DNA from 3 places in the Steroidobacter cummioxidans genome. Region 2 is predicted to be linked to each of the others. Evidence: riboswitches for the same ligand, from Rfam matches in the RefSeq annotation. Region 2 holds a riboswitch; each other region holds the start of a gene.

Region 1 (10,342 bases), on a different contig from region 2:
GGTCGGCTCGCCCTATATCGTGCAGGAAGGCAAACCCACGATTCAGGAATTCACCGGCATGATTTCCATCGCCGGCAAACGTCGTGGCATCGTTTATTTCACCGCGTCGCGCCCGATGCTCACGGTGATGCTGATGCGCATGGGCGAAACCGAGCTGACCCAGGAAAACATGTGCGACCTGGTGGGCGAAGTCGCCAATACGATCTCCGGCAACGCACGTCGCGATTTCGGCAAGGACTTCATGATCTCGGTGCCGACCGTGGTAGCCGGCGAGCCCGAGAAAATCGTCACTCCCGACAACATCCGCTCCTTCGTCATTCCGATCAACTGGCGCAGTCATTCGGCGCAACTGGTCGTTTGTCTCGAGTAGGCCCTGTCGATAACGGCCGGCGAAAGGCGTGACTTTCGCCGGACCTGCGAGGATGAAGTGCCCAGTACGCGGCCCGATGACTTTCTCAATACGGTCCGCACCACGGCGGCGCGGCCGGGTCAGGTCATTGATGTCGTCGTACTGACTTCCGATGCTGGCTTGCTCGCGGCCCTGCAGTCCTCTGCAGGGTCCGAGCACGCTCTGTGGGATGTTCCTTCCGCCGATGCCGCCGTCGACCATCTGGTCGGCGGCCGCTGCGACGTGCTCATTGTCGATCTGGGCTCGCTGCGTGGCGATGTGACCACGCTGCTGGGACGGCTGCAGGCACAATTCCCCGACCTGATCTTCATGGCCACCGGCCGGCGTGAACAGGAAGGCGCGATCGCGTCGTTGCTCAGCACCGGTCGAATCTATCGTTTCCTGCACAAGCCCATCTCGCCGGGTCGTGCATTCCAGTTCCTCAACGCGGCGACCCGTCGCTATAACGAGCTGCGTGATGTGCAGCCCATTGCTTTGCAGACGGTGCGCATCATTGCTCGCAAACGTCCGTATCTCGGCAAAGCGATCGCGGCCGGAAGCGGCGTGCTCGCGGCGGTAGTGGCATTCGGCCTCTGGTGGCATTCACGCGACCAGGGCTTGCCCGCGACATTGCAGACCACGCACGTCGGCGACACGCCGATCGAAGATCAAGTGAAATCCAAGCTGGGCAGCGCGCAGATCGCTTATCTGAGCGGTCGTCTCATCGATCCGCGCGGCGACAATGCCCTGCAGTACTATCGAGACGTGTTGACGCTCGACGCGAACAACGCCGATGCCAAGGCGGGCGTACAGAAAGTCGTCGACACGCTCGAACAACGTGTCATCCAAGCATTGAACGATCGAAATGCGCCTCGCGTCGTGACCACGTGGACAGCGCTGCAACGAGCCGCTCCGAATCATCCACGTCTGGATGCTCTGCGTACGCAGTTGTTGGCTCTGTCTCGTACGACGCCAAAGGCGCCGGCGAGCGTTGCGAACAATCCTCGGCCGCCCACCGGTACGAGCACGGCAGCCCCCACGTCGGCTGGATCAGATGATTCCCCCGCCATTCGCGATACAACTGTTGTGTCCGCCGGGAATTCTGAAGCCGAGCGCCTCGCAGCGGCTGCCGCTGAGCGCGAGTTAGCGGAAGCGATAGCTCGCGAACTTGCTGAGCAGGAAGCCGCGGCGGAAAAAGTCGCAGACGAGAACGATGCGGAGACCGCACTCGCCGAAGCTCAAGGGCCGTCGCTGGCCGAGCAGGTCGCTGCTGTTACCAGTCTTCGCGAACGCGGCGCGCTCATCGCGCCCGCTGGAAACAACGCGTTCGACAACGTAATGTCATTACGCGAGCGTTATCCGGATGCTGAAGAAGTGCGCAGCGAACAGCAGCGCCTGGCATTCGTTCTGCTGGATCGCGCGCGCACCGCACTGGCCGCCGAGAACATTGACGAAGCGGCGACATTGATCGATCGCGCCAATACTCTGATTCCCGGCATGCAGGCAGTTCGCACGCTGCAGGAACAACTGTCGGCCGCCCAGGAACAACGCGACTTCGCCAAGAACGTCGCACTCGCCGCCTCGTTGAAACGCGTTCGAGAAGTCCCGCCGGTTTATCCAAGAGATGCCCAGCGCGCCGGTACCGAAGGCTGGGTGCAAGTCGAATTCACTATTGCGCCGGACGGCAGCACTCGCGACTTGCACGTTCGCGACTCCGCGCCCAAGCAAGTATTCGACAAGGCCGCACTGGACTCCGTGAGCAAATGGCGTTTCGAGCCCATTCGCAAAAACGGCGCGCCGGTGGCCCAGCGCGCCGTGTTGCAAGTCAGATTCGTGCTGAATAACTAGCCGGTAACGCGCCGATCATCCGACTGATTGAGCCGCGTCGCCGCGGGTTGCGAGGCGTTGCCCTGCAGCTTCTCTTTATCCTCGAAGCTGCGCCCCAACCAGTAACCCAGTATCGCCCACAGCGCCGCGACCGCCGCTCCGAGCCAGGCCACCGCGGCGATGCCAAAGCCGGCACCGGCAACCCAATTGTTCAACTGAGCGGACAACGCATCGGACCCGCGATACACCGGCACGTCGACGGTGTTCTTGGCCTTGTACTTCGTTTCTTTGTCCAGCGGGCTCCACAACATCTCTCGACCCGGCCGCACGAACGCATACTCCATCGCGCGACGCGCGATCACGACCACCATCAGCACCTGGAAGGCGCCCGACATGGCCAATCCCGCAAACGCGAAAATCATGATCACCGGCACGAAGGTGATCAGCGCCTTGACGCCGAACTTCTCGGCGATGCGTCCGGTCAGGAAGATCTGCGACAGCACCGTCAGTCCCTGCACGATCCAGTCGAAGCGCGCGAAGATCTGCGTGCGATTCTCCAGGCCGGGGAAATGCTCTTCGACCATACGCAGCTGTTCGAAATACAGCAGGGTATTCACGCACGAGATGCCCACGACGAACAGGGCAATACCCAGCACGTAAGGCGAACGAAGGATGATGGTGATGCCCGCAAATGGATTGCCGCCGATGGGCCGGTCCTCCGCCCGATTGGAAACATCGGTGCGCTCCGACCACACACCGAGCAGCACGCGCTGACAGAAGATCGCAGCAACGAACAGCGACGCACCAAAGAACAACACGCCGCTGTTGCCAATGTACGGCACGGCGATATCCGATATGAACGGCCCCATCAGCGCGCCCGCGCTACCGCCCGCGGCGATCACGCCAAACAGGCGCTTGGTCTGCTGACGATCGAACAGCTCCAGCAGGAAGCTCCAGAACACCGACAGCAGGAACAGGTTCACCACGCTGATGAACACGTAGAAGAACTTGCCCGCGGCCAGATTGATCTCTTTGCCGTGCAACGACAGGCCGGTGAACACCAGCACGACCGCGACGATGCCGTACATCCAGGGCAGGAACCGACTGCGGCGAAAGCGCGCCACCACCACGCCATACAACGGAATGATCAGCACCGACACGATGGAGGTGATGATCCAGATATCGGCCAGCTTGTCGCGACCGATGATGGTGCCGATGGTCTCGCGCACCGGCCGCACCGAGAAGTAACCGCTCCACATGAAAAAGAACAGGAAGAACGCGGCCACCACCGCCCCGATCTCCGCGGGTTGGATCGGCGCGAGGCGTGACAACAACCGTGCAAAAGGCGATGGCGGAGCGTGCGTTGGCGTATTCATGTGTTGTTCTTGCTGAGTGTGTTACATCGGAGTCGCCGACTCGACTGTCCCGTACTTTTCCAGGATTTTGCTGACCTGCGCGGCATCGCCGACTGCGATGATCTGCAGCCGGTCGCGGGCGTAATATTTCTTCGCGACGCGCTGGATATCGGCGGGCGTGATGGCTTCCACACGCTGCGGGTAGGTGTCCCAGTAATCCGCCGGCAACTTGTAGATTTTCTGAGTCGCGAGATTTCCCATGAGCGACAGCGGCGAGTCCAGCGATAGCGCGAAGCGGCCGATCAACGCGCGCCGCGCATTTGTCAGCTCCCGTTCCGATACAGGCTCATTGGCAATGCGTTGCAGCTCCACATCGAGCTCTTGCATCGCGCCCTCGGTCACCGCGGTGCGCACGTCAGTGCTCGCAACCACGACGCCCGGGAAGGTCGTGCCGGTGAATGAACTGTAGACCCCGTACGTATAGCCCTTGTCCTCCCTGAGATTCATGAACAATCGGGACGCCGGGCCGCCACCGAGAATGTGATTCATGACCAGCATGGCGAAGTAGTCCTTGCTGTCTCTTTCGATGCCGAGCGAGCCGACCCACAGCGAGGTCTGCACCGACCCCGGCCGATCGACCAGCAGTACCCGCGCCTTCTGCGGCTCCTTGGGCGGCGGCAACGACACTTTGGTGACATCTGCCTTGGCCCAGTTGCCGAAGTGCTGCTCGAGTTTGGCAACCAGATCTTTCAAGCCGATGTCGCCGTGCGCGATCAGGAACGCATTGTTGGGGCGATAGCGGGCGGCGTGGAAGCTCGCGAGATCGGCGCTGGTCAGTCCTTTGATAACTGCTTCACTCGGCACCACCAGCGCGCCGGGATGCTCGCCATAGATGACGCGCATGAATTGCTCCTGGGCCTGAAAGCCAGGATTGCCTCGCTGGATCTGCAGCTGAGCCAGAAAGCGCGCCCGAAACTTATCCAGCTCCGACGCCGGGAACGTGGGATTGCGCATCACATCGGCCGCAATCGCCAGGGTTGCATCGATGTTGTCGCTCAGGCCGGTCACGGAGACGACGCTCTCGCCCGAGGACGGCCCGGAGCTCGAGGACAAGCTGGCTCCGAGTGTCGCGAGTTGCTCGGCGATGTCGCGACTCGATCGTTGCTTGGTTCCTTCGCGCAGCAGACTCGCCGTCACCATCGCGACACCGCGTTTGTCCGCCGGATCGGCCAGGCCACCGCCATTGAAGTACAGCTGCATCGAGAACGTCGGCAGCTTGTGATCTTCCAGTAGCGACACACGCAGGCCGTTCGACAACACGGCTTCCTGCGGCTTCGGCAACTGTACCCGCAGCGTCTGCGGATTGACCGGCACTTTGCCCTTCAACTCGACGCCTTTGGTCGACGCGCCGGCAGGCGCGGGCGGCGTAGGCGCAGGCGCCTGTGCGGATGCTTGCATGATCACCAGCGATGAGAGCAGCGCGAGCACGGAGTTCTTATGAATGACTTTGTTCATGGCGTGCTCGCTTACGGGCCAGGGGTAGCTGGCGCGGGAGCCGGCGCGGCGATCGGCGCAGGCAACGTCGTCAACACGGTGCGGCCGGTCGGAATCAGATATTTCTTGGCGACTCGCTGCACGTCGGCGCGCGTCACCGCATCGATCTTCTGCAGACGCGTGTTGATCAGGTGCGGATCCTTGTACAGGATGGTGTAGCGGCCCAGAATGTTGGCGCGGTTCTGCGCGCTGCGGATACCCTGCAGATAACCGAGGCGAGTCGCATTGCGTGCCTTCTGCAGCTCCCAATCGGCGATGGGCTCTTCGGTGATGCGTGCGATCTCTTCATAGATCGAGGCTTCGACCACTTCCGGCTTCTGATCCGGCCGCACGGTGGCGATGACATAGAAACCGCCGGTGCCGATGCGCTCTTCGACGTAGCCGCCGATGCTGCTGACCAGCTCTTTCTCCTTGCTGATGCTTTGATACAGCCGCGAGCTGTCGCCGCCCTGCAGGACCGATGACAGCACCTGCAACGCGGCCTGATCCGCATCGTTGCCGACGCCGATCTTGTAGCCGATGAGAATCTGCGGCGCGCGCGCCAGAGCGTCGGTCAGCGTCTCGCGCCGTTCGGCGGTCTGCGGAGCCTCGACCAGATCGACCGCCGGGGGCGCGGGCTGACGAGGAATGTCCTCGAAGTACTTCCGGATCATGGCCAGCGTCTGCTCGCGCTTGAAGTCACCGACGACAGTCAGCACCGCGTTATTGGGCGCGTAGTAGATGCGGAAGAACTCCGCCACGTCGTGCACGCTGGCTGCGTTGAGATCTTCCATCGAGCCGATGGTGGAATGCTGGTAGCCGAACTTGTCGTAGAACACTTCATCGAAGCGCTCGTACGAGCGGCCATAAGGCTGGTTGTCGATCCGCATGCGGCGCTCTTCCTGCACCGCCTGGCGCTGGTTGTCGAGCTTGGCCTGGGTGATGTCCAGCGAGCGCATCCGATCGGACTCGAGAAACAGCGCCATTTCCAGCTGATTCGCCGGCAGCGCCTCGAAGTACAGCGTGATGTCGGAGCTGGTGGTGCCGTTCATGGAGCCGCCGTTGGTCAGCACTTGATAGAAGTGCTCGCCGTCGCCGACGTTCTTCGACCCCTTGAACATCATGTGCTCGAACAGGTGGGCGAAGCCGGTGAGCCCGGGACGCTCGTTGCGGGAACCCACGTCGTACGCGACATTCACGGCGATCACGGGCGTAGTGTGATCTTCGACCAACTGCACCCGCAGGCCGTTCTTCAGCGTGTGCTCGGAAAAATCTACACGAACCGCGGCAGGTGTCGCAGCAATTGCTGGCATGGTGGGCAGCAGGGCGAAAGCGAGAGACAGACAGACGCCGTATCGACGGGGTCTCATGGTGACCACTCCGTTATCGCGGCGCGCGCCGCTTTGGGATTGCAGATCCGGCCGAGAATACATCATTAATTCGACCCATCGATCATCCTGACAGACTCGTCAGATCGGGCCGACGACAAGAAAAAGGCCCGCGCGAAGCGGGCCTTGGAAGGATTCTGCGTGCTCGGTACGGTCGCTTACGGGATGGTCTTCGAGCCCGAGTTGGAGACGTCGCTTTCACCGCCACCGCTGTTGTACGCCTTCACGCGGAAGTACCACGTGCCCGACGTGAGCCCGGTGATCGTGTAACTCGCCGTGCCGGCATTTGCGACCTGGACAGTCTGATCGAGGCTGGTCGCGGTGCGTCCATACACGATCCGATAGCCGGCCAGGTTGGTCAGCGACGAGCCGTCGGTGTTCTGGGTCGGCGGTGTCCACGACAACGTCGCGCTGCCGGTCGACGCTTGCACCACAGTGATCGCAAACGACGGCAGCGAGGCGCTGAGTGTTCCGTCACTCACCGAGATCACGATGTTCGAGTAAGTGCCCGCGTTCGAGGCCGTCGGCGTGCCGGACAAACGTCCCGTCGACGTGTTGAACGACGCCCACGATGGGCGGTTCGCGATGCTGTAGGTCAGCGTGTTGCCATCGGGGTCGTTGCCCGTCGGCTGGAAGTTATAGGCGGCACCCGAGGACACGGTCGTCGCCGGCGTGCCACTGATCGTCGGAGCACGATTGCTCGCGCCGGTGACGTTGATGGAGAACGCGGGCAACGTCGCAGTCAGGTTGCCATCGGTCACGCTGATGCGAATGTTCGAGAACGTGCCGGCCGCAGTGGGCGTGCCGTTCAAGCGGCCCGTCGCCGTGCTGAACTGCGCCCAGCTCGGTGCGTTCTGAATGGAGAAGCTGATGGTGTTGCCATCCGGATCGCTGGCGGTCGGCGTGAACGAATACGCCGCCCCGACGCTCGCGCTCGTCGATGGCGAGCCGGAAATCGTCGGCGCGCGATTGGGCGCGGCCGAGACCACGATCGAGAACGCAGGCAGCGACGTCGAAACGCGGCCATCGCTCACGCTGACGATCAGGTTCGAGTAAGTGCCGATGTCGGTCGTCGACGGTGTGCCGGTCAAAACGCCGGTCGCAGCGCTGAACGTCGCCCAGCGCGGCTGATTGCTGATGCGATAGACCAGCGTGTCGCCATCCGCATCGCTGGCTTGCGGGGTAAAGGTGTACGTCTGCATCGCCTGCACGCTAGTGGTCGGCGTGCCGCTGATGGTAGGCGCGCGATTGTCGAGGCCGCGCACCTGGATGGAGAACGCCGGCAGCGTGACGGTGCTCGTGCCGTCGTTGACGCTGATGCGGATGTTCGAATACGTACCGACGTTCGCTGCGCCCGGCGTACCGCTCAACACGCCACTCTGGGTGCTGAAGGTCGCCCACGACGGACGATTGGACACCGTGAAGCGCAGACGATCGTTCTCAGGATCGGAATACGTGGGTTGGAACAGATAGCGCTGATCCACGATCACCGACGTCGCCGGCGTGCCGGAAATGGTCGGCGGATTATTGGGCGGCGGTGGCGGCTGCGTCCGGCCATTCACCTTGATCGTGAAGGGACCGATGGAGCGCGTGTCGCGGCCATCGGTGACACTGATCGTGATTTCCTGGGAGTCGCCCACGTGGGCGTCTTGCGGCGTGCCGCTCAGGATGCCGGTTTCGGAGTCGAAGCTGGCCCACGCCGGCTGATTGGTGATGAAGAACTCGAGGAAGTCGTCGTCCGCATCGATCGCGCTGGGCTCGAACCGATACGGCTGCCCCGCAGTCGCGGTGGCCGCAGGAATGCCATCCACTTCGGGCGGCTGATTCGCCGGCACCGGCAGCGCCGGATCGTCGGCAGTACCGCCTGCCGGCGGCGACTGCTCGCTGACTGGTCCCGTTACAGCGCCATCGTCACTAGAGTCGCCGCATGCTCCCAATGACGCGGCAATCAACGCCAGCAGGGCCCGCTGCAGGAAGGTTTTCCCGAAAATAGTTGGAATCATTGCTCGTACCTTGGCTTCGCGCACGACAACGACGGTCCGAGGACCGGCGCTGAATCGCGCTGCTGTGTTCCGGAAAAAAGGCAGTCGCCGCAACGCATGCGCGGCGCTCGAAGCGCAAAGAAAGATTGGCGCGCACGGGGGCGTGCGCTATCGGCAGCTTGTTGTCGTTGTTCTTCACACGATCGCGCGTGCACGCGCTCGCAAGGGGCCTTGCGAACGTCGCGACGGTGGCGTCGGTGGCAACCCCGCTGTCGTAGGAGCGCTGCGCATCACACGCAGTGTTCCAGTAGACCGGAGGCTTTGCGTCCCCGCCTTTCGACGGGTTTGCCGATATCACTTTCTGCTGCTCCCAGACTTTATTATCTGGTCGAAAGCGACCGAGGTCCCTTTCGACTTAACTGTGGTCAGTCGACCCCAGGGCCGCAAGGCCTGGTCGAACAGCAGCAAAAGAATAGGAAGGATGACGGCAAGCTCGGTGACGCTGAAGAGCTGGCCGGCAACCCCGCTATCCCCAGCATCGCTGTAGGACCGGAGGCTTTGCGTCGCCGTCTTTCGACGGTTATGCCCTGGTGAAGCGTTGTTCGTTCGGTTCGCGTCCCTCACCCACTCTCGCCGCCGTGAAGGCCGCGTCCAGTAGAGCCGGTGCGATTCGACGAAATCGATTGAACAAAACTTCGTGGTCGGAGCGGAGTTAATCGTAGGGATTTTGTTTTTGCAATTGTCGGTAGTGACCGACAGCGCGGCGGTGGAAATGTCACCGCTAATTCACATAACCGCGCCAGAATTCAGACGCGAGTGCAACGTGCTGCGCGCACTGCTGCTGTGCATGCGCGCAAACATTTAACAATGCCGAAAAACAAAGCGGCGGCTGGATCGCTCCAGCCGCCGCTGCACTATCGAGCCAGCAGTGCTTGTTACCGCACGACCTTCGACGAGACGTTCGAGTTCGCGCTCTCCGAGCCGTTGCTGGTGTAAGCACGCACCGAGAAGTAGTAGGTGCCCGGCGAGAGATTGCTGATGGTGTAGCGCGTGATGCCCGCGTTCGCCACCTGGATCGTCTGCGTCATCGCACTGGCGCTGGTGCCGTACGAAATGCGGTAACCGGCCAGGTTGCCCAGCGAGCTGCCGTCGGTGTTGGTGGTCGGCGGAGTCCAGCTCAGCGTCGCGCCGCCATTCGACACATCGACCACGCTGATCGAGAAGGCCGCCAACGAAGTGGTCGCACGACCGTCGCTCACGCTGATCGTGATGTTGTTGTACGTGCCGACCTGCGAGGCGCTCGGCGTGCCGGACAGCTGACCGGTGCTGGTGTTGAACGTGGCCCAGCTCGGACGATTCGCGATCGAGTAGGTCAGCGTGTTGCCATCCGGATCGCTCGCGGTCGGACGGAAGCTATAGGCGCTGCCCGCGTTGACCGAGCGAGCCGGCGTGCCGCTGATGACCGGCGCGCGATTCGTGCTGTTCGTGACGTTGATCGAGAACGCCGGCAGCGAAGTCGTTGCCGTGCCATCGCTCACACGAATCTGGATGTTGCTGAAGGTACCGGTTGCGGTCGGTGTGCCGCTGAGACGACCGGTCGAAGTGTTGAAGGTCGCCCAGCTCGGACGATTGGTGATGGTGTAGCCGAGCGTGTTGCCGTCGGGATCGTTGGCAGAGGGCTGGAAACTATAGGCAGTACCGACCGTCGCGGTCGTCGCCGGCGTGCCGCTGATCGTCGGCGCGCGATTGGCAATCGTGCCGGTGGTGTTCACCGTCACCGAGAAGGCCGGCAGCGATACCGTGTTCACGCCGTCGGTGACGCGCAGGATGATATTGTTATAGACGCCGGGCGACTTCGGGTAACCCATG
Region 2 (10,342 bases):
CACGCGTTGCTTCAAGCCGGCGGCGAGATGCTTCCACTCGTTGGCCGGAATGATGCGCGGGACGATGTCGAAAGGAATCAGCCGCTCGGTGCCGGCTTCCTCACCATAGACGGTGAAGGTGATGCCGACGCGATGAAACAACGTGTCGGCCTCGGCGCGCTTGTGCGCAACGCGCTCGCTCGGGGTGCGCGCGAGCCAGGAAGCGAAGGTTCTGTAGTGCTCTCGCACCTCGCCGTCGCTGGCATGCATTTCATCGTACGGAATCGCCGACATCCAGACCTCTGTTGTAGCCGGGCAGCGATGCCATGGCTCGAGCTTGGAGTCGGGATGGAGCGAAAAACGTGCCAGCCGCGAAAGCAGCCAGTTATGGGCGATTTCTGCGCAAATCGCGGCGGGACGCACCACGTAAGGCCCGAATGACGGGCCCCACGCACGATCATGGGGCGCCACGCGCCCCATGGATCATCAAGGCATCTGGATCTTGCCGCCGCCGCGGCCGCCGGTGATGCCCGGCACCGGACCCTGCGGAACCACGAGCTGCGAGGCCTGCTGGCGACGCATTTCCTGGATCTGCTGGACGGTACGCTCGATCGCGGCCTGTGCCGCCGGCGCGAAGCCGATGACCGCGTCAGCCAGCGTCTGCCCCTCGATCTCGAAGCTGATGGGCACCGGACCCATGTTGGTCATGATCTCGGCCTGGCCGATGAACAGCACCGGGCGGGCAGGATCGGCGGAGCCATCGGCGCGCACCGGGGAAAGGCGACGAATCGCACCCACCTTGCGGTCGGTGAAATTGTCTTCCTGGTAGAGCCCCTCGGCGTCCATCTGCGGGTCCTGATTACGATCTTCGGCCATGTGAAACCTCTAATGAATTCGCCCGCTTGCAGCGGGCTACGGTATCGGCGAGTGCTTTATGACAGTAGACCAGTCAGCGTGCCTGGGTTCAAGGCGGTGACAGTCTTCGTCAGGGGGCACAACGCCGTTACAATGGGGCCATCTTCAATGAGAGCAACGGGCGCCAGACGCTCGAGTGACCCCCCCATGCAGGAACCCGACAACCCCTTCAGCGAAGCCTTCGGCAAGGCCGTCGACCTGGGCAACCGGATCGCCGACACGGATGACAAGGCCGACATCTGGGACATCGCCGACGGTCTGCTGGCGGGCGCCGTGCAGTACTGGTTGTACTCGCGGCAACCCTGTTCGGATCCAGAGTGCGAAGAATGCCAGCCCATCAGCACTGCCGAGGGCCGGATCGAGGAGCTGCGCAAACTGATGCGTCAATTCGCCGAAGAAAGCGAATATTTCCACTCGCCCACGGATCGCAATGTCGGCCGCGCCTGAGTAGCCCGGCCACCCGCGCGCGCCCGCTGTCCTCGTGGCGCATCCTTCGCGACGCGCCCAGCATCATGACAGTTGCTCTTTGTCAACGGCCAGTGCGTAAATTTTTTGCGGCGAAAAATAGTTTGGGCGTACGTGCTTGATCCGTAATGAGGCGTAAATGCAACGCCGAAATGCGACGGCGTTTTGCGATCCAGCGCACACCGTCCAATTCGTGTCGCCCTTCACACTTTCGCCCGTGACCTCGTGCGGGAGACCCATGCGGTGGGAATGTTGAAGAACTTGAAGCTCAGACATCGCGCGTACGTGTGCGCATACAACTCGTTTCGATTTGCCGCGCGGCTGCGGGGCGACTTGAGCGAGTTCGCGCCCTCGATCGCCGAGACATTGGAAAGCGTGGGCGATGAGCTCGCTGCGCTGGCGCGTGACAGCTGTCCGACGGAGAACGAGCGTCGTCAGCTGATCGAAGGCCTCGAAGGTGCGCTACGCGCGCTCGGCCTTTCCGATGCTGCGCAGGTTCATATCGTTTCTCAGCTCGCGCCGCGCATCATGGCGGGCGAGCCCGCGAGCGCGAGCAAAGAAGCGTGGACGCGCATGGCGGTGTAACAAAACCGCCAACAACGGACCAGATGAGACATAACCTCAAGGCAAACGCAGCATCTCACTTGTCGCCAAACCCCTTGTCTGCTGAAAGCGACCGGACTTGCTTGACTTATGCCTTGAGCGTGCCGATGATCGAATCGTTCCAAGACGATTGTTAGATTTCCTGGGCAAACTCGCCGAAAGGCGAGGACGCAAAGCTTCCGGTCTAACGGATTCATTTCCTAAGACAGCGGGGTTGCCACGGGGCCGCGACATAATGCGGCAACGGTTTCGCCACAAAAGACAACAGCGAAACCGCCGTGAACGAGCGCGATGCGCATAAGCGCGCTCACTCCCCCCGCCGAAATGAATCGTTCAGCCGCAAGCGCGTCCACCGCACGCGGGCGGTGATCAGCGGCGCAACGGGTCGGGGAAGAAACGTGGAAGACAATACCAGCAAGGTCTATGTCGAGCCGGAAAGCTCACAGCCGCCGCTCGTCTCCCAAAACGCAGGGAGCGGCACGCAGCTGTTCGTCATCAATCTGTGCGCCTCCATCGCACCGGTGCCGACGACGGGTCGTAACATTCCCGGTCTCGAGAATTACAAGCTTTATCAGGTCGCGCGTGTCGAGGATGGACGCACGCGGCATCGTCTGCGCCTCGGCTTCTTCACGAACGAAGCGCATGCTGAACGCGTTCTTACTGTCGTTCGTCAGCAGTATCCAACCGCATTCACAACCAGCCTGAGCGATGAGGATCGCCGCTTCGCGCGCGGCTACTTGCCCGCCTCGACGCCGGCGCCTGCTCCGCGTCCTGCCGTTGCTGTTGTCAACACACCGCCACCCGCTCCCGTCGCCGCAGCGCCAGCTCCGAAAGCTGCGCCTGCTCCTGTCGCTGCAGCTCCCGCTCCGACGAAGGCTGCTCCTGCTCCGGTCCTCGCGCCGCCGGCAGCCGCGCCTGCTAAGGCCGTTGCCAGGCCCGCTCAACCGGCGAAGCCAGCCGCGAAAGCTCCGAGCGACGAAGTCGTGGAGATGACGTGGGAGCCGGACGAAGAAACCAAAGCTGCAGTCACGTCGGCGTCGTTGCCGAAGATCAAAGCGCTCACCGAAGCCCCCGGCCTCGATGAGATGAGCTGGAACGACGATCCCGCTCCCACACCGCTCGCCGCCGCTCCTGCGCCGACACCGTCGAAAGAACCGCTCGCTGTTGGTTTGTTGAGTGGCAAGTTTGCCGCGCTCGATACCAGCAAGCTCAAAATCAAAACCACCGCGCCGGTGCCCGCAGCCGCTGCCGCTGCTGCTAAAAGCAAGGCAGCCACTCCGCCCGCGCCCGTCGCTGTGCCGCCGAAGCTGGATACAGCGCGGAGCGTGCGCGTGCCCGCTCTTACGTTCTCCGATCCTGAACCGACGCCGGCTGCCGCACAGCAGGCGAAAGGATCGAACGAGCCGTATCACGTCGGCAAAGGCCTGAAGATCGAAGATGTCGATACCTTCGAGCTCGACCTCTACGACGAGCCGCCGGCCAAGTCCGCCGCGCCCGCTGCTGCTTCACCGTCGCCCGCCGTAACAAACAAAGCGGCTGCAGCCAAACCCGCCGCTGCGCCGAAACCCGCTGCCGCGAAGCCCGCAGCGCCACCCGTTGCCAAGAAGGCTGAGCCGCCGGCAAAACCGGTCGCACCGCCCGTGGTGAATAAAGCGGCAACGCCGGCTCCCAAGCAGGTTCCGCCAGCGCCAGTGCGCGATACCTCGAATGCGCATCCGAATCTCGACAGCACGCAAACGATCCGCGCGCTGACCAGCGAAGAGCTGAACGACAACGCGCAGGAAAAGTGGTTTGCGATTCAGCTCGCCGCGTCCGAGCAGCCGGTGAATCTGGACACCATGCCGCACCTCGATATCTTCGAGGCGTATCGCTTGTATTCGGTCGCCACGGCGGGCAGCGGCAAGATCGTGCACTCGCTGCGCCTGGGCTTTTTCAAAGAAGCCGTGTCTGCCGAAGCGGTGGCTGGCTATCTCAAAACATTCTTCGCATCGCCGTCGGTGCTGCGCATCAGCGCCGCCGAGCAGCTGCGCTTCAAAGATGCGCCACAACCGCGTCGCGCCGAACCTGAAGAGCCGAAGAACAACGTCGTCGAGCTCAACAACGCCCGCGCCAGTCGCGCGCCAGTCGTGCCGACCATCACCATGGAAGTCGATACGTCGGCCACTGGTGCATTTCGCCCCAATGCCACCGGTGCGTTCCGTCCGAACGCGACGGGCGCGCTGAGCTCCGCCACCGGCACGTTCAAGCCGGGCGCAACCGGCGCCTTCAAGCCCAATGCGACCGGTGCGTTCAAGCTGAACTCCACCGGCGTTCACAAAGCGCTGGACAGCAGGGTTGCCGCCAAAGCCGCCGGCCCCGCAACCAAACGCTCCGAGCCGACTCGCGCAGGCAACACCGGCAAGCACAAGCAGCTCAAGAAGAGCCTGGCCGACGAGCTGTTGGAAGAGGCGCGCGAAGTCGAGTTGTCCGAGAGCGGCGTACGCAAGCTGCCGCAGAGCAACTCGCTGCTGTCGCGCCTGCTCGGCAAGAAGAAGTAGCACTCGCGCAGACCCTCGGGTCTGCGGCAAACTGCCCCGTCTTCTCCTGACGAGGCTGCGCCGTGGACATCAGAACTGCCGACCTGTGCGATCAATTCAGCGACGAGCTGGACATCTGTGAGCCGTTGTTCGGCGATTTCGGCGGACAGATCCAGTTCGGCGGCCCGATCGCCACCATCAAATGCTTCGAAGACAACTCGCTGGTTCGCGAGCTGACCGCTGAAGCCGGCAACGGCCGCGTGCTGGTCATCGATGCCGGCGGCTCCATGCGTCGTGCCGTGGTGGGCGATATGCTCGCCCAGAAGGCCGTCGACAATGGCTGGGCAGGCATCGTCGTCTTCGGCTGCATCCGCGACTCCGCCGCGATGGCCGACATGCCCATCGGCGTCAAAGCGCTCGGCACTCATCCCCTGAAGACCGACAAGCGCGGCGAAGGTCAGCGCGACATCGTGGTTCGCTTCGGCGGCGTAGCTTTTCGTCCTGGCGATTGGCTGTATGCGGACGAGGACGGCGTCATCGTCGCGCGCCGTCAACTGGTCAAGTAACGGCGGTCACAAGCGTATTTTCTTGCCGTAGCCCGTCAGCTCCAGATAACCGCGGCCGATGGGCTTGTCTCCTTCGAATGCACGCACGGCACCTTCCCAATAGATGGTGCCGGTGCTGCCACTGGCGTCGTTCTCCTGATCGTCCATGAGCGGCTTCAAGGTGATGACTCGATCGCCGACGGTCACCTGCCACTCGACCGGATAGCGAACTCCCGTGCGTGAGGAGCGCCAGTAACGCACTGGCTGCCACTCCACGGCTTCTGGTTTGTATGAAACGCCTTCGCTGGCACCGGCAGCCCGCCACTTGGCGGCCGCCCACAGCTCGCTGTCTTCAGCGCCGCGCATTTGAAACATCATCAGTGCGCCGCCATCGTCGAGATTCAAACCGACCCAATCCCAACCCTGTGCGCGCTCATCGACGATCGCGCCGGACCACTCGTGATCGAACCAGGCAACGCCGCGCACGGCTTGTTCTTTGCCGTCGATGGTGACGCGGCCCGTGACGGCGAGCTGAGGCAGGCTGTAGTAGTAACTGGCAGAGCTTGGGTTCGGGCCTTTTTGACTGAAGCCATGATCGCCCTGAAGCAACGGCGATGCCTGGGGCTGCAGCTGCAAGTCGAGCTGCAGGTCATCGGCCCTGGCGATGGCAATGTAACCGTCACCTTCCCTGCGCAGCTGCCAATCGTCGATATGAACATCGAGCGCTCCTTCGGCCGCTTCGGCCAGACCGAAACCCGGGCGCGCCGACTTCTCGTGATGTAACAAGACGCCGCGCTTTGGATCGCTGATCGCCAGGTGAGCGAACAACGCCTGGCGCAGAGCGAAGCGCGAAGGATTGTCGTCGTCGATGCCGGTGCGCGAGCGAAAGAAGGTCAGCTGAAAACCGATCGGCTGATTCGCTGTGCCTTCGAGCCAGCCGGTGACATACCACCACTCCGTCTTGAACTGAGGATGACTGCCCTCGTCGCGGGGAAACTGGATTTGATAACCAGGAACGACGGCGGGATAGACCGCATCGGCACGCGCACCAAACACCACAAGCGTCGCCACAGCGAGCAAACACAGCCCACGCGACAGTCGCATCACCAATCCTCCTTGACCGCGCGCACGACTTCGCCGCCCATCGCCTGTCTGCCACTCACCACCGCGATCAACGCAGCGGCAGCGATCAAAGCCGCGCTCAATCCGGCGAGCAAGCCAACAGGCGCGCTCAAATCCATGCTCCAGTGAAACGATTGCCGGTTCACCACATAGATCAGGATCAAGCTGATGACCGTGCCCGCAATCAATCCGACGATCACGCCAAGCGCACCCAGCACCGAACCCTCGATCGCCAGCATCGTCGCAACCTGCCCGCGCGTAAAGCCGAGGTGTCTGAGCGCGCCAAACTCGCTGCGTCGAGCCAGTACTTGCGCGCTAATGCCCGCGGCGATGCCGAACAAACCGATCGTCACCGCCACCAGTTCCAACAAGTAGGTAATCGCAAACGTCCGATCGAACGCCGCGAGCGACATCTTGCGCAATTCGCCCGGTGTCCGCATGTCGTAGTCAATGCCTGGCGGCAGCAGATCGCGAATGGCGTTGCCAACCTTGCCGATGTCAGCGCCATTGTCGAGCCAGAACCAGACGGTGTTGACTGCGTGGTCGCCGGTTAGAGCCACGTACTCATCGCGCCCCATGACGATGGCACCGTTTTGATGCTCATAGTCGCGCCACACCCCTCGCACGGAGGCGACAACCTGCTTGCCCGCGAGCTCGAACCTGATCTCATCGCCCGCCTCGATCGCGAACAGATCGGACGCCGCCTCGCTGATCCACACCGGCACCGCGCCTGCCGGAATGTCATTGGTCGCGGTGCTCATCATCCACAACGTTTTATCGGGATGATCTCGATTCAGAGATCGCGCGATCAGGGCCAAGGCCGGGCGATCGGCCGATAGCTGCACGCGAGCCAGGCGGTTGTACTCAACATGCTCGACACCCGGCACCTGCGCCATCGACCGGGCCAGCGACTCATCCAGATACGACGACTGCCCAACGTATCCTACGCGCACGTACAAATCCGCCGGCAGGACTTTCTGCGTCCATTGATCGAGCGAATCTCGGAACGATGTGACCATGATGGCCATCGATGCCATCAAGCTGAAGCTGACGATGATGGAAGACACACTCAGCGTCGCATAGCGCGCAGTGCCGGCGATCTGCGCGATGGCAATCTCATAGGGAATGCGACGCCAGCGCGGCGCGTGGCGCAACACGAAGCGGACGACGGAAGGCATCGCGACCACGCAACCAATGAGGAACAGCGCGATAGCAACGAAGCCGGGTAACGGCAATCCCGCGATCGGCGGCAGACTCACGGCGATCGCCGCAAGCACTCCGAGCGTCAGCACCATCCAGCCATGCGGACGCACTTCGCCGCTGGCGATATCACCCGCCTTCAGCGCGCTGGCCGTCGGAACGCGAGCCGCATCGAGTGCCGGTCGTAGCGCACCGGCAACGGCCACGCCAATGCCAAGCAACGAGAACACGGCAACTTCAACGATGTGAACATTCAACCCCGGCGCGAGGCCGCGAAAGTAGCCCGCGCCCAGGTCCGCCCCGAGCGCGCTCAATCCGATTCTCGCGATCATCACACCGAGCACGATGCCAAGTACTGCACCAAGGACACCGACGATCACGCTGCCAGAAAGCATCAGGATCAGCTGCTCGGTGCGAGTCACGCCAATCGCATGCATGACCGCGAACTCGCGACGCCGACGAAGCGCAGCCAACGACTGCGTGGAATACACAAAGAACCCGCCGGTGAACAACGCCACCAACGCAAGCGCCGTTAGATTGGAACGATACGCACGCGAGAGCCGAAGAGCGTCGTCAGTTGCTTGACCCGGCGTCGTGACTCGCACTGTCGATGGCAACATGTCCGCAAGTGCTGCTTTCACCTGCTCCGGACTCGAACCCGTCGCGAGCCGCAGATTGATCCGCGACACTTTGCCGAGACGTTCGAACACCCATTGAGCGGTTGCGATATCGACCACCCCCGCAAAGTCCTGCAGCGCCGCCGGCGGCAGCACACCCGACACACGCAAACGCTCGCGCTTCACACCTACTTGGAATTCGACGAAATCGCCCGGGCTCAGCTGCAACTCGCGAGCTGCACTGGCGCTCAGCAAGAGCGAACGATCGTTGAACTGATTCTCAGGCTCCGCATCCTCCGAAGCGCCGCCCGACCGCTCTTCCTCGGCGCCGCCGCCAACCACCGCGGCAGCGAACGCGGGCTGCAGCAGCTTCGACTTGAAGCCGTCCATCCCCAGCAACGTTAGCGGACCACGACGGCCGACGATTTTCGCCTCGACCTCGACGACGGGACTGGCAACCGCGACTCCAGGAACGCGCGCTATGCGCGGATATAAGTTTTCATCGAACCCATCCGCGCCGCCTTCGACGACGAGATCGGCGAGCCCATACAAGCTGCGCGCCGCCAGGGAAATCTCATCGGCGGCGGAACGATTGATCAGATAGATGGCCAGCCCGAGCGCCACGCCCAGCGCGATGGCGAGAACAGCGAGCAAGGTGCGTCCAGGCGAGCGCCGCATCGGCCCGGTGATCGCGGCCTCGATGAGCAGCGGCGCAATCACGTTGGACGTGAGGAAGCGGCAGCGCGCGGCGCCAATCCTTGCCGGGAGAGTTGCAGGATGCGATCGGTAGTGGTGGCGGCCAGCTCCGAATGGGTCACCAGAATGCCGGCGGCATTGTCGCGCTTGAGTTGCGTGGCCAGCAGCTCGAGCACTTCAGCCGCAGATTCCGCATCGAGATTGCCGGTGGGCTCATCGGCCAGCACCAGCGCCGGACGATGCGCCAACGCGCGCGCGACGGCGACACGTTGCATCTCGCCACCGGAGAGTTGCGAAGGTGCGGCGTTGGCACGTTCCAACATACCCACCGCCTTGAGCAACTCACGCACTCGATCGGCAGCTTCACGGCCTCGCTGACCATTGAGCGCCAACGGCAAGGCGACGTTCCGCTCGACACTCAAGTGCGGTAATAAATGAAACGCCTGAAACACGAAGCCCATGCGCGCCCGACGCAGTCGCGTGCGAGCATCGTCGTCGAGCGCGCCGATGTCCTGACCATCGAGGCAGATCCGGCCGCCCTCGGGCGTGTCGAGCCCGGCGATCAGATTGAGCAGGGTGGATTTACCCGTGCCCGACTCGCCCATGACGGCGACGTACTCACCCGGCGCGAGCTGCAGCGAAACGCCACCGAGCACGCGCCGCGGTGGCGTTCCTGCGAAGGACTTACTGATGTTTTCGACCTGCAGCATCGCGAGCGCAGAGTGATCCTCGCGATCAAAAACTGTAGGTGAGGCCGAGTGCCGCCTGGTACTGCACGAAGCTGCTGGACTTGGCGCGAATCGCGCATGTGCCGACGCCGTTATCGGACGCACAGAAGATGCTGCCGCTGGTGCTCAGCGTCGTGAGGAACGCGCGAGCATCGAAGCGCACGCCGAAATGTTCGCTGATGGGCGCTTTGAATCCCGCGCCTATCGAGAACGCAAAATTGGTCTCGTTATCGAGCCCCGCTCCGCCCGGGCTCATGCGCGAAGCGCCCAAGGTCATGCCGAAATAGGGAAAGACCGTTTCGGCATCTTCGTACATGACGGTGCCGCCAATCTGTAGATATTCCACGTCGAGACTCACCGGCACCGTGCCCTCGAGAGTGGTGCTCTGCTTGACGTACATCAGCTCGTAATGGCGCCAGTGATCCGCAGCCGCATCGAAGATGATGCCGTAGCTGTTGTCCTCATCCAGATCGCGGTCGGTATTGGTGGTCGAATCCTCGAACCGGCCGCCGCCCATGTATCCGTAGAAAGGGGTGATCTCCCAACTCGCATAGTCCTTCTTCGCCTGCTGCGCGGAGGCCGTGGCAGCTGCCGCCAGGAGCGTCAGGCCGAGTGCAGCCCGCATCCAGTTGCGCAGGGAAAACTGCCGTGGAAAGAACGACTTACCAATGTGCCGATACATAGCCTAAAGACTCCTTCGGATGCGAGCGTGCCGACTTCGGCCGTGCGTCGCGCCGGCTAAGTTAACATGTCGCAGGTTCGTTGCCTGAACGTTGCCCTCAACCACGCTATTCGCCCCCACGTCGTCAATCGAGTCACAATGAAGTGGTCGGCTTTTCTGGTTGCGGCCGTGTTTGCGGCGCTCACCTTCGGCCTGTGGGCCTACATGAACCGCCCGACTGCCGAGCCGCCCTGGCCGGCGCGGGTGCAAGGCATGGCGTTCTCGCCATTCCAGG
Region 3 (10,342 bases), on a different contig from region 2:
CCGTATCTACGCCCTTGCCCGTGCCGCACTTGTTCTGCCAGCCCAAGCCTTGCTCTTCGATGCTCGCCGCTTCGGGCTCGCGACCCACACAATCTTTGGGTTTGTGCGCACCGTGCGCCTTACCGAAGCTGTGGCCGCCGGCGATCAGCGCCGCGGTCTCCTCATCGTTCATACCCATGCGACCGAACGCCTGGCGGATGTCACGTGCCGCGGCCAGCGGATCCGGCTTGCCATTCGGGCCTTCCGGATTCACGTAGATCAGACCCATCTCGGTGGCACCGAACGGACGCGCCAGCTCACGATTGCCGCTGTGACGCTTGTCCGTCAGCCACTCGCCTTCCGCACCCCAGTTGACCTCTGCAGGCTGCCAGCCGTCGACCCGACCACCGGCGAAGCCCAGGATCTTGAAGCCCATGTCTTCCATCGCGACGGTGCCCGCGAGCACCATCAAGTCCGACCACGACAGCGCGCTGCCGTACTTCTGTTTGATCGGCAGCAGCAGGCGCTGTGCCTTATCGAGACTCGCGTTGTCAGGCCAACTGTTCAGCGGCGCAAACCGCTGCATGCCGCCATCTGCACCACCGCGTCCATCGACCGCGCGATACGTGCCCGAGCTATGCCACGACATGCGAATGAAGAACGGCCCATAGTGGCCATAATCCGCGGGCCACCAGTCCTGCGACGTGCGCATCGCGGTGGAAAGGTCCTTCTTGACCGCGTCGAGGTCGAGCTTGGCGAACGCGCTGGCATAGTCGAACCCGGCGCCCAGGGGATTGGCCGAGCTCTCGCTCTGGCGCAGGGACGTCAGGTTGAGCCGGTTGGGCCACCAGTAATCGTTGTTGGGAGCAGGGGTCTGCGCGCCTGCCAGGCTCGGCGCGATCGCCATGATGCCCACCACACAGGCGGCCATCAGCGAGGGGCTTTTCTTCGGCATTGGATCTCCAATTGATTTTCTCAATAAGCGCCTCGCACCCGCAGCGAGGCGGTGGGAGGCTAGAGATCCAGCTAGACTGGGTCCAATCTATATTCACTATCCCAGCGATAGGCATTCTGCGAGCCACACCGTGTGGCGCCCGCAGTCAGGGTCTTCGGTTGCGTGTGCAACGGCACGGAAGCCGTGCACGGCCAGCAACTCTCGATACTCCGCAGGCGACAAGCTCGCATGGTACAGAGGCTCGTCCTGATACGAGCCCATCGCGACGCCATGGCCGGTTCCCGACGTGAACAGCAGCGGCGCACCGGGGTTGGCGTACTGCTTGAAGATAGGAAACATTGCTCGCTGGTGCTCGTGCGACAGGTGAAAGAAGCTGTCCCAGGCGATGAGCGCATCGAAGGTTCGATGCAGCGCCAGCGTGCGCATGTCGGCGACGATCCATTCGTTACGGGGAAAGCGCGCGCGGCACTTTTCGATGAGCGGCGGCGATGAGTCCACTCCTGTCACGTTGTAGCCACGCTCGATCAGATACTTCGCGATGGGCTGACCGGAGCCGCAGCCGATATCGAGAATCGACGCACCCGGCTGTAGCAGCGCTGTGAACCGATCCATCCACGCTCGCTCGATCACCAACTCCGGGCGGCGGTCTCGGTCCCACGCGTCGGCGTGGCGCTGATACAGACCAACGATGTCTTCAGGATTTGCTGTGTCGGACATGCGAGCAACGACTCCATGACTCAAGTCAGTTGAGGTCATTCGACCGTTTTGATCCTGACAGTGGTTCCATCTGGAATATCGCGCAGCTGCCGATGGAGATCGCCCGTAACTCGAAAGTGCTCGACCGCCGGCACGGGGTTGAGATTGCCGACCTCATATTTTCCTTCCTTGAAGATCGGCAGGAAGACATAGGTATAGCACTCGTCGGGCCGCAAACTCTTGCCCGCGCTTTTGAGCGCCTCTATCAGATGGGGCATGAACCACTCGTCGGCCTGCTCGGCCTGGAGGAGCTCCAGGAATTCCTCACGCGATCCTGCGACGAGCGTTATCTCCGCCGTCCCAGTGTTCAGCCAGTAGATCTCAGGCCCGCCCTGCTGAAAGAACACATCGCCTAGCGTACTTGCCATGACTGGCTCGAACTCATCCGGCAAGAGCCAATCCCACGCCGTATAGAGAGAGGCAAGCGCCTCGGCACTCGGCAGGAAGGACAGATCGTTCCTATCCATCGTCATGGCCCTCGGGTCAATACGCGAGCGTGGCGCTAGCCTCCGGCTGGATTTCTCGAGGCAACCCCGGCGCGCCGGCCCTTCTGAATGAGCGCAGCGACTCCCGCGGCACCGAACGTCAGAACCAGTCCGATCCCGAGCTCGAGCAATGAGACCAACGCATTTACTGTTTGCTCGAACGAGAAATCGGGGAACGAGGATTCGGGTGCCGTCGCCAGAATCGCCCAGTAGATCACATCGGGAATGGCGCGCGTCACAACGAAGAGTCCGACTCCGACGAAAACCAGATCGCGCCACTCATCGAGTGTCACCGCGCTCGGCTGCACCGGCACACTGCCACCCCGCAGCAACTTCGACGCGAGCGTCGCGGGAAACAGCCACAAGACAACGACCGCGACCAACTGCATCACCATGGAAATTAGAAATGGCTTCGAAGAAACAGCCACGTCCTGATAGGTGGTCAGCAGGACTCCGACCTGGCCAAGCAAACTAAAAAACCAGAAGATGACCAGCAATCGAATCCCTACGATCAAGATCTGATGTGGAATCACATCGCCTCCTAATTGTTCTTGGCCTAATCAGACCTCAAAGCTTCGTCGACAACCAGATCGCAAACGACGTTGCGCCCTTCACTATCCAGCGCAGCACGCGATACAGGCCCCTGCTTTCCCCGCCGTGTGCGACAGCATGCTCTTCGTGTTCCTTCTCGTCGCGGCGAATGGATTCGACGGCCGCCAGCGCTTCTGGATCCTGCACACCCAGCACCGCGACCTGATGTTCAAGATGATCGTTGACGGTGTTCTCGATCGCCGCGGTACAGACCCAGATAGCCCGTTCGCCGAACAGCGCCGTGACGGTGCCGAGCATCCATCCGCCGGCCATCCACAGCGGCAGGGCATGGCACGGCCGGACGTTTCGCGCCTTCAATAAACGATCGAAAGTTTTGAAATGAGTGAGCTCGTGCCCGAGCATGTGCTCCAACGCCGGGACACACCCTGGATGCAGCACCCGCGCGATAGCGATCTGGCTCCGATAGATCCGGATCGCCCCGCACTCACCCGCATGATCGACACGTAAGATCTGATCGACGGTCTGGGCCGTAGTCACTCGAAGTCCTTTAACCGAGCGCAAACAAACGCGCCGCGTTTTTCAACGCGGCGCGCCTTGATCGATCGAAGCTCAAGCGGTGACTGGGCTAACCCTGTCCCGCCAGCGCTCCGTGACAATGCTTGAACTTCTTCCCTGAGCCGCACGGGCACAGCTCGTTGCGGCCGACCTTTTTCGTCTCACGCACGAACTGCGCGACGGGCTCGCCCGTTTCGGCGGCCATCGGCTGGGGTTCTTGCGCAGGAGCTGTCGGCGCGGTGATTTGTTCCGGAGCGGCGTGCTGGAACTGCATGGCGCGCGCGAGGCGAGCCTGGCGCTCCTGCTCTTCACGCTCTTCACGCTCGACATCGGCCTGCGTGCGCAGTTGCATGCGAGAGAGCATCGACACAGTGTCGTGCTTGATGCGATCGAGCATGGCGGTGAACAGCTCGAAGGCTTCGCGCTTGTATTCCTGCTTGGGGTTCTTCTGTGCGTAGCTGCGCAGGTGAATGCCCTGGCGGAGATAGTCCATCGCAGCGAGGTGCTCGCGCCAGTGCGAGTCCAACTGCTGCAGCATGATGGCCTTCTCGATGTGACGCACGACGGGGGCGCCGTACAGCTCCACCTTGGCCTCGTACGTCTTGTCGATGATCTCGTGGATGCGCTTGCGCACGCCCTCTTCGACCAGGTTCTGGTCTTGTTCCAGCCAGGCCTTGGGATCGATTTCGACGGCGAAGTCCTTCTCGACGGCCTGTTTCAGGCCCTCGATGTCCCACTGCTCTTCCAGGCTGCCGGGCGACACGTGCCGATCGATCAACGCATTGACCACCTCCTGACGAATGCCGGCGATGGCATCGCCCACTTCCTCGGCGGCCATGAGATCGGTGCGCTGGTTGTAGATGACCTTACGCTGATCGTTGGCGACGTCGTCGTACTCGAGCAGGTTCTTACGAGCATCGAAGTTGTGGGCTTCGACCTTGCGCTGGGCGCGCTCGATCTGTTTCGAGAGCATGCGGCTCTCGATCACTTCGCCTTCCTTCATGCCGGCGGTCTGCAGCCAGCGTTTGACGCGCTCGGGATCGCCGAAGATGCGCATCAAGTTGTCTTCGAGCGAAAGATAGAAACGGCTCGAGCCCGAGTCACCCTGACGACCGGAACGGCCGCGCAGCTGGTTGTCGATACGACGGGATTCGTGACGCTCGGTGCCGACGATGTGCAGGCCGCCGGCGGCGAGCACTGCCTCATGACGCTGTTTCCACTCCTCGCGCACGCGGGCCTTGGTCGCATCATCGACTTCGCCCATGCCCTGCAATTCGACTTCCAGGTTGCCGCCGAGCACGATGTCGGTACCGCGGCCGGCCATGTTGGTAGCGATGGTCACTGCGCCGGGACGGCCGGCCTGTGCGACGATCAGCGCCTCGCGCTCGTGCTGCTTGGCGTTCAGCACCTGGTGCGGAATCTGTTCTTTTTCGAGCAGCTTCGACAGCAGCTCGGAAGTTTCGATGGACGTGGTGCCCACCAGCGCCGGCTGGCCGCGCGACACGCAGTCGCGAATGTCCTCGATGATGGCTGCGAACTTGTCGTTCTGCGTCAGATACACGAAGTCGGGATGATCTTTGCGGATCATCGGCTTGTTGGTCGGAATCACCACCACTTCCAGCCCATAGATCGACTGGAATTCGAACGCTTCGGTATCGGCCGTACCGGTCATGCCGGCCAGCTTCGAATACATGCGGAAGTAATTCTGGAATGTGATCGAGGCGACCGTCTGGTTCTCTTCGCGAACCCGCACGCGCTCTTTCGCTTCGATGGCCTGATGCAGACCGTCCGACCAGCGACGGCCCGGCATGGTGCGGCCGGTGAACTCGTCGACGATGACCACTTCGCCGTTGCGCACGATGTACTCCACATCGCGGTGGTACAGCGAGTGAGCCCGGAGCGCCGCATTCAAGTGATGCATGATGCGGATGTTGGCCGCGTCGTACAGGCTCTCGCCCGCCTGCAACAGACCGGCTTCGGCAATCAGCTGTTCGGCGTGCTCATGGCCGGTGTCGGACAGATGCACCTGGCGAGACTTCTCGTCGGCCCAGTAGTCGCCCTCGCCTTCCTCGCTTTCCTGACGCTGCAGCTTCGGCGCCAGCTCGTTGATCCGCAGGTAGAGCTCGGTGCTCTCCTCAGCGGGTCCGGAAATGATCAGCGGCGTGCGGGCTTCGTCGATCAGGATCGAGTCCACTTCGTCGACGATGGCGTACGCGAGCCCGCGCTGCACGCGGTCCTCGAGCCGGAACGCGAGGTTGTCGCGCAGGTAGTCGAAGCCGAATTCGTTGTTGGTGCCGTAGGTGATGTCGGAGTTGTAAGCGGCGCGCTTCTCCTCCGGGCTCTGGCCGCTCTTGATCACACCGACGGTCAGGCCGAGGAAGCGATAGACCCGGCCCATCCACTCCGCGTCACGCGAGGCCAGGTATTCGTTGACCGTGACCACGTGCACGCCCTTGGCGGGCAACGCATTCAGGTAGGCACCCAGCGTCGCCATCAGCGTCTTACCTTCACCGGTGCGCATTTCGGCGATCTTGCCCTGATGCAGCACGGTGCCGCCGATGAGCTGAACGTCGAAATGCCGCATGCCCAGCACTCGGCGGGCAGCCTCTCGGGTCGCGGCAAAGGCCTGGGGCGCAATGTCGTCCAGGGTCTTGCCCTGGGCCAGCAACTGACGGAACTCCGCCGTCTTGGCCTGCAACTGCTCGTCGGACAGCGCCCGGAAGGATTCTTCCAGGGCATTGGTCTTGTCGACGATCCGGGAATAACCGCTCAGAAGCCGCTGATTGCGACTGCCGAACAGCTGGGTCAGCCAATTCGCCACGCTGAAACTCCGGGGATGGGGCCGTCAGGGCCCACAAAAGCCTGTTGGGAAAAGCCCATTATTGTACACGCGCGCCCGGCGACTCTAATTACGGTCTCGCCAGCTGCATGCTGGAATGGCCGGGGCGCCGCATGGCTTGGGGCGGCTTACCGCGAAAACAAGCTGAAGAAGCGCTTTTTTACCGACGCACGAATGTCATCGGATCCACGGCGCGGCCCTGCTTGAGCACCTCGAAATGCAGGTGCGGGCCGGTGGAGCGGCCAGTCGAGCCGATCAGCGCGATGGCCTGGCCTTTCTGCACGGTGTCGCCGACCTGCACCAGCGCCTTGGAATTGTGCGCGTAGCGGGTGACGTAGCCGTTGCCGTGATTGATCTCCACTGTCCGGCCGTAGCCGAAGCGCTCCTTGGAATAAGTCACCACGCCCGAGGCGACCGCCACCACCTGCGAGCCAGCCGGGCCCGCGAAGTCGATGCCGCGGTGATAGGCGTTACGACCAGTGAATGGATCGGCGCGATAGCCGAAGTGCGAGGAAATCCAGCCCTGCAACACCGGCCGGCCGTCCGGCACCACCTGGCGGCTCAGGTTGCGCGTGGAAATCATGCTTTCCAGCACGCTCAGCTGGCGCTCGCGGTCGCGGATCTGGTTGGTCAGGTCATCGAGCATGGCGGTCAGCTCGGGGGCGGCGACGGTGGCACCTTCCACCAGGCCTTCGGGACCGCCGACGGCGGGCTCGCTATCGAAATTGAATTCGCCCTTGTCGAGATTGGCCATCTCGGTGAGCCGGCGGCCCAGGGCATCGAGGCGGATCACGTGCGCATTCATCTGGCCGACGCGGCTGGTCAGCGCATCGAGCCGTTCTTGCAGATCGCGCCGGGCATTGGCCACTTCGAGCCGCTGCTGCTCCAGTTTCGCGCCCCACTCCGTAACCTGCGCGGCCGGGTTGAGAATGAAACCGCCGCGACCGAGCTGGATGCCGGCGAACAGCACGCCGGCCAGCACTATCGTCACAGTCGCTATCGTCACCGTCATCGCCAAGGGGCGGCCAAGCTCGAACTGGCGAGCCTTGCCGAAGCGCCTGGAGAACACGATGACGTTCATTTGATCACTACCTTCTCTCTTTCGCGCCCTAAACGGCCAGTTTCCACTGACGGCACGATAAAACGTTCACACCCGCCTTGAACTTGCCCGCTTCCAGCGACAAGGTTCGCGACGTGACGAGCCGGTTTGATGGCCCGAGCAGAACTGCGGTGGACGTAGAACCGAATGTTCGAGTTGTACATCCTGGCAACCCCGCTATCGTGGCGCGGCCCGCGATGTGCGTACCTGCAGCCGTAGACCGGTGGCTTTGCGTCCCCGCCTTTCGACGGGTTTGCCCTTAACAGTGCCCGGAATATGCATAACGTAGTGTCCAAAGATCAAGCGCCTGGCGCGCATATTGACGCTTTCAGCGTATGACTGATCGTTTCAAACCGCTGGGCGAGACCGTTGGCCCGTTATTCGCGCAACTCGAGCAGCGCGTGGCAGCACACGTCGAGCTGACCGAGCGGATCCGCGCCGCGCTCACAGGTCCGGAAAAAGATCATGTGGTGTCAGCAAGTTGCCGCGGCGACACGCTCGTGGTGCTGGCGGATTCGGCGGCCTGGTGCCCGCAGATTCGTTATGCCCAGGCGCAGCTGTTGGAAGTGTTAAATGCGTCGCCTGCCAGCGAAGGTGAGAGGCAGGTCACAAAAGTAAAAGTTCGCGTCGGCAGGAAGCTGCGCGACTCGACTGAGCGTTAACGGCAGATTTTCGCGCTGACCGGCTGACTGGCCAGCCACAGCGAGAACTGAACCGGCTGTGGCATGCGTATGCTGCTTAATAACAGCGGCACCCGCGGTCCGATCAAGCAGCAGCTCACTTCTTAAGCGCTGACCATCGCGGCCGCAGGTACATAAGAGATCGGCGAGTCTTTCGGGTTATCGAAAGTCACCGGCTGCCACGCGTTCGGCGTGTTGATCAGCTTGCGGACCAGCTGATTGTTGAGCGCGTGGCCGGATTTGTGGCCGCTGAATTCGCCGATCAGGCTCTTGCCGAGCAGGTACAGATCGCCGATGGCGTCGAGGATCTTGTGTTTGACGAACTCGTCCTCGTAGCGCAGGCCGTCTTCGTTCAGCACGCGGTACTCGTCCAGCACGATGGCGTTGTCCATGGTGCCGCCCAGCGCCAGATTCTTCGAGCGCATGTATTCCAGGTCGCGCATGAAGCCGAAGGTGCGCGCGCGGCTGATCTCTTTCAAATAGGAGGTCGTGGAGAAGTCCATCGACGCGGTCTGCGAGCGCTTCTTGAACACCGGGTGGTTGAACTCGATTTCCATGTTCACCTTGAAGCCGTTGTACGGCTCGAAGCGCGCCCACTTGTCACCATCGCGCACTTCCAGCGGCGCGAGGATGCGGACGAAACGTTTCGGCGCGGGCTGCTCTTCGATGCCCGCCGACTGCAGCAGGAACACGAACGGACCGGCGCTGCCGTCCATGATGGGGACCTCTTCGGCGGACAGGTCCACATAGGCATTGTCCAGGCCGAGACCGGCAAATGCCGACAACAGATGTTCGACTGTCGAGACCCTGGCCTCGCCATTGAACAGGGACGTGCCGAGCGTGGTATCGCCGACGTTTTCGGCATACGCGCGCACGTCCACCGGCTCATTCAGATCGGTGCGACGGAACACAACGCCGGTGTCTACCGGCGCCGGACGCAGCACCATCAGCACTTTTTTACCGGAGTGGAGGCCGACGCCGGTCGCGCGGATGGTGTTCTTGAGGGTTCGTTGTCGCAGCATGAGGGGTTCCAAGCGGCGCAGACCCTAACACTGCCGGCAAGTGAACGGCAAGCCTCTGACTTGCCGTTACTTTTGCTGACATTGAAAAAGGACTTTCACCGCTCACGAATGAATCGACTTGCCAACCTGCAACGAAGTTCCAGCGGCACCATGCATGTTCCCCATGTAACTCATAGAGAGAGTTGGTACCGCCCGCCGCAGATCTCCCGCGGGATTTTTCCCCGGCCGTGCTCCTTGGGCCGCACAGCCTTCGGGTCAGCAGTCGTGCTTCATCGGGCCGTTCCGCCTCAATCCGCCTGCCGACGCAAAAACGCCGGAATATCCAGCATCGACGTATCTTCAGCGGTCAGACCGTCGCCGACCGCGCGACGAGCGGCACCTGCGTGCGGATCGCGCTGGTTACGGATATAGGTCGGAACGTGCAGATCGTCGAGCGTGGGCACGCTGCCACGACGGCCGCCGGGGATGGCGGTCATGCGACGCGTATCCTGCTGCGGCGCCTGCATCTGCGTCCCCGGACGACCGATGCCCGTGGCCACGACGGTCACGCGAATCTGCTCGCTCATTTCCGGATCGATCACGCAGCCGACGACCACGTTGGCGTCCTCGGAGGCGTACTGCTTCACCGTATCGCCGACGATGCTGAACTCGCTGGTACGCAGGTCCATGCCGGCGGTGACATTGATCAGCAGGCCATGCGCGCCCTGAAGATTCACATCTTCCAGCAGCGGGCTGGAAACAGCGGCTTCGGCAGCTTCACGCGCACGATTCTCACCGCGAGCGATGCCCGTGCCCATCATGGCCATGCCGGTTTCGGCCATCACGGTACGCACGTCGGCGAAGTCGACGTTGATCATGCCGGGACGGGTGATCAGTTCGGCGATGCCCTGCACCGCGCCCTGCAACACCTGATTGGCCGACTTGAACGCGTCGAGCAAAGTCACATCGCCGCCCAGTACGGTCAGCAGTTTCTGGTTCGGGATGGTGATCAGCGAGTCGACATGTTTGCTCAACTCGGCGAGGCCACGCTCCGCGGAGCCGTGACGCTTCCGGCCTTCCATCTCGAACGGCCGGGTCACGACCGCGACGGTGAGAATGCCCAGTTCCTTCGCGACCTGCGCCACGACCGGAGCCGCGCCCGTGCCGGTGCCACCGCCCATGCCGGCGGTGATGAACAGCATGTCCGAGCCTTCGATCATTTCGATGATGCGGTCACGATCTTCCATGGCGGCCTGACGGCCCACTTCCGGATCGGCGCCTGCACCCAGGCCCTTGGTGATGTTGCAGCCGATCTGCAGACCGACTTTCACCTTGGAGTGCTTCAACGCCTGCGCGTCGGTGTTGATGCAAATGAAATCCACGCCTTCGATACCGGCCTGGATCATGTGAGCGACCGCGTTTCCGCCGCCGCCGCCTACGC

What was found. A riboswitch is a leader RNA that binds a small molecule or an ion and turns the genes downstream of it on or off. The one in region 2 is predicted to bind cyclic di-GMP.
Region 1: another riboswitch for cyclic di-GMP. It lies ahead of D0550_RS04075 (putative Ig domain-containing protein); the one in region 2 lies ahead of D0550_RS35255 (hypothetical protein).
Region 3: another riboswitch for cyclic di-GMP. It lies ahead of D0550_RS16825 (M23 family metallopeptidase); the one in region 2 lies ahead of D0550_RS35255 (hypothetical protein).

The regions. Positions count from the first base shown of each region.
Region 1 is NZ_LSRW01000005.1:65,863-76,204, forward strand. Features, by position in the region: gene D0550_RS04050 (chemotaxis protein CheX) at 1-370, shown strand, start outside; gene D0550_RS04055 (TonB family protein) at 428-2,236, shown strand; gene D0550_RS04060 (NTP/NDP exchange transporter) at 2,233-3,591, opposite strand; gene D0550_RS04065 (M16 family metallopeptidase) at 3,613-5,085, opposite strand; gene D0550_RS04070 (M16 family metallopeptidase) at 5,097-6,473, opposite strand; gene D0550_RS04075 (putative Ig domain-containing protein) at 6,650-8,494, opposite strand; cyclic di-GMP riboswitch class I at 8,730-8,833, opposite strand; cyclic di-GMP riboswitch class I at 8,987-9,070, opposite strand; gene D0550_RS04080 (fibronectin type III domain-containing protein) at 9,409-10,342, opposite strand, start outside.
Region 2 is NZ_LSRW01000001.1:4,024-14,365, forward strand. Features, by position in the region: gene D0550_RS00020 (circularly permuted type 2 ATP-grasp protein) at 1-273, opposite strand, end outside; gene D0550_RS00025 (hypothetical protein) at 466-855, opposite strand; gene D0550_RS00030 (hypothetical protein) at 1,042-1,341, shown strand; gene D0550_RS00035 (hypothetical protein) at 1,609-1,944, shown strand; cyclic di-GMP riboswitch class I at 2,098-2,184, shown strand; gene D0550_RS35255 (hypothetical protein) at 2,361-4,499, shown strand; gene rraA (ribonuclease E activity regulator RraA) at 4,562-5,044, shown strand; gene D0550_RS00050 (lipocalin-like domain-containing protein) at 5,051-6,127, opposite strand; gene D0550_RS00055 (FtsX-like permease family protein) at 6,127-8,682, opposite strand; gene D0550_RS00060 (ABC transporter ATP-binding protein) at 8,679-9,368, opposite strand; gene D0550_RS00065 (outer membrane beta-barrel protein) at 9,394-10,068, opposite strand; gene D0550_RS00070 (glycosyltransferase) at 10,207-10,342, shown strand, end outside.
Region 3 is NZ_LSRW01000032.1:31,988-42,329, reverse strand. Features, by position in the region: gene katG (catalase/peroxidase HPI) at 1-934, opposite strand, end outside; gene D0550_RS16850 (class I SAM-dependent DNA methyltransferase) at 1,031-1,651, opposite strand; gene D0550_RS16845 (T6SS immunity protein Tdi1 domain-containing protein) at 1,687-2,163, opposite strand; gene D0550_RS16840 (hypothetical protein) at 2,193-2,708, opposite strand; gene D0550_RS16835 (demethoxyubiquinone hydroxylase family protein) at 2,743-3,264, opposite strand; gene secA (preprotein translocase subunit SecA) at 3,353-6,103, opposite strand; gene D0550_RS16825 (M23 family metallopeptidase) at 6,282-7,202, opposite strand; cyclic di-GMP riboswitch class I at 7,385-7,488, opposite strand; gene D0550_RS16820 (DciA family protein) at 7,556-7,882, shown strand; gene lpxC (UDP-3-O-acyl-N-acetylglucosamine deacetylase) at 8,005-8,922, opposite strand; gene ftsZ (cell division protein FtsZ) at 9,210-10,342, opposite strand, start outside.